Regions from separate parts of the Stenotrophomonas sp. 80084_Sma genome, predicted to be linked through region 1. Evidence: riboswitches for the same ligand, from Rfam matches in the RefSeq annotation. Region 1 holds a riboswitch; the other holds the start of a gene.
The links. A riboswitch is a leader RNA that binds a small molecule or an ion and turns the genes downstream of it on or off. The one in region 1 is predicted to bind glycine.

Region 1 (2,441 bases):
CCGCCAGCGCCAGGATCGGGAAGATCAGCGCCATGCCCATGCCGCCCAGGAAGATCGGCAGCACCGCCCACGGCAGCACAAACTGCGGGGCCAGCGCCACGTAGCCGACGTTCAACAGCACCGACAGCGCGCACAGGCCGAAACCGATGGCGACCTGGCGGGTAGGCGTGGTGTGCCCCGCCATGCGCCCAGACAGGAACGAGCCGGTGGTCATGCCGCCGATGGTGGGGATGAACAGCCAGGCGAAGCCGCCCTCGCCCAGATGCAGGTGCTGCATCACGAACACCGGCGCCGAGGAGATGTACAGGAAGATGCCACCGAAGCCGATGCTGCCGGCCAGCGCCAGGCGCAGGAAGCGCGGGTTGAAGCCGATGCGCAGGTAATCACGCATCAACGTGCGCGGCGACAACGGCACGCGCGCTTCAACCGGATGGGTCTCCGGCAGGTAGCGCGCAGTGGCCGCCAGCAGGACCAGCCCGAACACCACCAGGAACCAGAAGATCAGCGGCCAGCCGGCGCCACTGAGCAGGATCCAGCCACCGATGATCGGGGCGATCGCCGGGGCGATGCCGAACAGCATCGACACCTGGCTCATCAGCCGCTGCGCGTCATGGCCGTGGTACAGGTCGCGGATCACCGCTCGGCCGACGATCATGCCGACACCCGCCGACAGGCCCTGCAGCGCGCGGAACGCCAGCAGCGTGGTCAGGTCGGTGGACAGCGCGCAGCCGACCGAGGCGCCGACGAACACCACCAGGCCACCGAGGATCACCCACTTGCGGCCCCAGGCATCGGACAGCGGGCCGTGCGCCAGGCTCATCAGGCCGTAGAACAACAGGTACACGCTGATGGTCTGCTGCACCGCCACTTCGTCCACCGCCAGGCGCTGGGCCAGCTGCGGGAACGCCGGGAAGATGGTGTCGATCGAGAACGGACCGAACATGGCCAGACCGGCGAGCAGCAGGGCCATGCGGCGGGTGGAGGGAGCAACAGCGGCGGTCATGGGGAAGGCGTCCGGCAGGGCCATGCGCGGCACGCACGGCGGGCGCCGGTCCCCTTCTGCAGGGACGGCGCCAGATGAATTCGGGTATCCGCCCATCATAGGTGGGGATTGCGCCCGATGCCATGCAGCGGTGCACAAAACGCACGGCCGGGCCATCGGCCATTCAGGCGCGGCGGCCATGCCTGGAGGCGGCCGGCGGGCCCGCAACGGGCTATAATCAGCGGGCAACACGGTGGGAGAAGCGGAACACCGCTGCCGAAGGCGCAACGCCCGTAATCGCTCAGGCCCGATACCACCCGTAACAGAACTCTGGAGAGACCGGTTCGATCCGGCGCCGAAGGGGCACGAAGCTGCGGTCCGCCGCGCTTTTAAACTCTCAGGCAAAAGGACAGAGGGGCGCCCCGCAGACCGCCGACCGGCGGCTTGTGCCCGTGCGTGTGCCCTTTCCTGACGGATCCTTCGCCATGTCCCAGAACACCCCTTCCCTGCGTGAGCTCGAGCACCACAATGCGTTCGTCGAGCGCCACATCGGCCCCAACGACGCCGAGATCGCGCAGATGCTCGATGTCGTCGGCCACGCGTCGCTGGATGGCATGACCGATGCCATCGTACCGGCCAAGATCAAGTCGCCGGCGCCGCTGGCGCTGCCGGAGTCGATGACCGAAGTGCAGGCACTGGCGAAGATCCGTGCGATCGCCGACAAGAACACCGTGCTGCGCAGCTTCATCGGCCAGGGCTACTACGGTACCCACACGCCGAACGTGATCCTGCGCAACATCTTGGAAAACCCGGCCTGGTACACCGCCTACACCCCGTACCAGGCGGAAATCTCGCAGGGCCGCATGGAAGCGCTGATCAACTTCCAGACCCTGTGCGCCGACCTCACCGGCATGGAAATCGCCAACGCCTCGCTGCTGGACGAAGCCACTGCCGCCGCCGAAGCGATGACCCTGGCCAAGCGTTCGGCCAAGTCGAAGTCGGACACCTTCTTCGTGCACGACGCCGTGCACCCGCAGACGCTGGAACTGCTGCGCACCCGCGCCGAGCCCATGGGCATCGTGCTGCGCGTCGGCACTCCGGCCGAAGCGCTGGAAGCGGAAGCCTTCGGCCTGCTGCTGCAGTACCCGGACACCTTCGGCCAGGTCGGCGACTACAAGGCGCTGGTCGATGCCGTGCACGCACGCGGCGGCCTGGTGGCCGTCGCCACCGACCTGCTGGCCCTGACCCTGCTGGCCGCCCCGGGCGAATGGGGCGCGGACATCGTGGTCGGCAACAGCCAGCGTTTCGGCGTGCCGTTCGGCTTCGGTGGCCCGCACGCCGCCTTCATGGCGTGCCGTGACGCCTACAAGCGCTCGATGCCGGGCCGCCTGATCGGCGTCTCGATCGACGCGCAGGGCAACCCGGCCTACCGCCTGACCCTGCAGACCCGCGAGCAGCA
Region 2 (2,441 bases), 730 kb from region 1:
TGCGGTCGGCCAAGTTCGGCCGGCCTTCCACCAGCGCCAACCCGAGCAGGTACAGCAGGCCAGGCAGCAGCGCGATGCCGGCGACCAGCATGACGACGCAGATCCATGCTTTGCCGGCGGCACGCATCGCTCTACTGCGCCTTTGGTTTCGCGTACCACAGTGCGTTGACGATGACCCAGCGCTGGTCGAAGCGCCCCATGTGGAAGTAGTCGACGAACCATGGGGTTTCCAGTCGCACCGAGGCGGCGTTGCCGGTCACGTCCAGCACCGTGCAGCGGCGGTCCCATTGATCCTTCGGGGTCTTCAACGCGCCCTGCTTCGTCAGCGCCACCAGTTCTTCCTTCGACATGCGGCGCAGGCCCAGGCGTTCGTCGGGCGTATCGCCGAGGACCGCGCGCTTGGCCAGGTCCGGGTGCAGGGAGCGGGCGACGCGCTGCGGGTCGGCTTCCAGCTGGCCGTCGACGTAGTCGTGGCAGGTGGCTTCAATGGCCTCGAGGGTGGCCGGATCGGCAGTGGGGCTCGTTGCTGCGGAAAGAGCGAACAGCAGGGCAATCGTGGACATCCGGGGCTCCAGCTCTGGGCGCGGGGTGATCATGGCATGGGCCAAGTGGCCCATCCACGCATGGCGTGGATCTACAGAAGCGTCTCGGCCGGTTCCTGCAGCCAGGCCAGCTTGCGTTCGCGCGGCTGCTGCTTGAGCTGCCACTCGGCCCGCGAGGCGGCAGCCCGGTCCGGGTACTCGCGCACGGCCAGCACGCGCAGCGGCGGCCGCGCCCGGGTGTAACGCGCGCCCTTGCCGGCCTGGTGGGCGGCGAAGCGCGCGTCCACGTCGGTGCTGATGCCGGCGTAATAGCTGCCATCCCGGCATTCGAGCAGGTACAGGAACCACGGGCGGAGGGACGGGGCCATGCCCGGATTATGCCGTGCTGCACTGCAGCGGATATACTGGCGCCCGAATGCAGGAGAGAGGCGCCGCGCTGGCGCCCGCCGAAGGCGCAGGCTCCCATGATCGCTCAGGCCGGTGGGCTGGAATCCCACCAACCATGCATTCGACTCGCCGAGCTGGAGAGAGGTCACCGGGCACGCCCGGGACGATCCGCCGAAGGGGCACGCGGCCTACGCCGCTGAACTCTCAGGCAAAAGGACAGCGGGAGCGGCACCGGTCATCGTCATCCCGTCATTGCGCAGGCAGTGGCGGTAGTCGCGCATGGCCGGCCCCACCGCGCCCGGAGCCTGTCCCATGCTGCTGTCCATCATCTACCTGATCGCCATTTCCGCCGAAGCCATGACCGGCGCGCTGTCCGCCGGCCGCCGCCGCATGGACCTGTTCGGGGTGGTCATGATCGCCTGTGTCACCGCCCTCGGGGGCGGTTCGCTGCGCGACATCCTGCTCGGCCACTACCCGTTGGGCTGGGTGAAGCATCCCGAGTACCTGGGCTTCACCGTGTGCGCGGCGCTGATCGCCACCTGGGTGGCGCGCTGGATGCACCACTTCCGCCGCACCTTCCTGGTGCTCGATGGCCTGGGCCTGATCGCCTTCACCCTGATCGGCTGTTCGATCGCGCGCGAGGCCGGCCATGCCATGCCGATCGTGCTGATCGCCGGCATGCTGACCGGCGCGTTCGGCGGCGTGCTGCGCGACATTCTCTGCAACGAGGTGCCGCTGATCTTCCAGAAGGAGCTGTACGCGATCATCGCGCTGCTGACCGGCGCGGCCTACCTGTTGCTGCTGCACTGGGGCGTGGCCGACGCCACCGCGATCCTGTGCTGCCTCGGCGGCGGCTTCGCGCTGCGCCTGCTGGCGATCCACTACCGCTGGGAAATGCCGAAGTTCGTCTATCACGACGAAGTGCATTGATTGTTTGTCGGTAGTGTCGGCCGCTGGCCGGCAACACGGCACACGCCCGCAGATTCCGGCAGGTTGCCGGCCAGCGGCCGGCACTACCGAATGCGTTGCATGACCATGGTCATACGGCATTGGCCGGGGTGATTGGCTACCATTGTCACCCCGTCGCTGCCGCGACGGCATCCAGCCACGCCGCGCCCGCGGCCCCGCCAGACAACTCCCTCCCCGCTGCCCGTGGTGCCGGAACGCGCCGACGGGCCCGCATGTCCCTGCGCGCGCAGGGCGCAGGATGCCCCATGTCTGTCGCCGAAAATTCCCGCTTCCGTCGTGCCCGCCTGTTGTGGGCGGTGCTGGCCATCGCCCTCGCCGCCCTTCTGGCGTGGTGGCTGTGGTCCCGGAATGGTGCCGGCAGCAGCGACGATGCACCCGGCAAGACGGTGCCCGTGCGCATCGCCCGCGCCAGCGCCGAGCCGCTGGTGCTGCGCCTGAAGGCGGTCGGTACGGTCACCCCGCTGCATAGCGTGGTGGTACGCAGCCGCGTGGATGGCGAACTGCTACGGCTGCATTTCCAGGAAGGCCAGCAGGTGAAGGCCG

Region 2: it holds a riboswitch for glycine, as region 1 does, so the genes downstream of both, ACZK3W_RS19710 (trimeric intracellular cation channel family protein) here and gcvP (aminomethyl-transferring glycine dehydrogenase) in region 1, are expected to answer to the same signal.

Annotation. Positions count from the first base shown of each region.
Region 1 is NZ_CM151177.1:3,552,571-3,555,011, forward strand. Features, by position in the region: gene ACZK3W_RS16520 (multidrug effflux MFS transporter) at 1-1,003, opposite strand, end outside; glycine riboswitch at 1,303-1,405, shown strand; gene gcvP (aminomethyl-transferring glycine dehydrogenase) at 1,468-2,441, shown strand, end outside.
Region 2 is NZ_CM151177.1:4,283,384-4,285,824, forward strand. Features, by position in the region: gene ACZK3W_RS19695 (hypothetical protein) at 1-127, opposite strand, end outside; gene ACZK3W_RS19700 (nuclear transport factor 2 family protein) at 132-563, opposite strand; gene ACZK3W_RS19705 (GIY-YIG nuclease family protein) at 635-910, opposite strand; glycine riboswitch at 951-1,040, shown strand; glycine riboswitch at 1,054-1,157, shown strand; gene ACZK3W_RS19710 (trimeric intracellular cation channel family protein) at 1,242-1,859, shown strand; gene ACZK3W_RS19715 (MdtA/MuxA family multidrug efflux RND transporter periplasmic adaptor subunit) at 2,144-2,441, shown strand, end outside.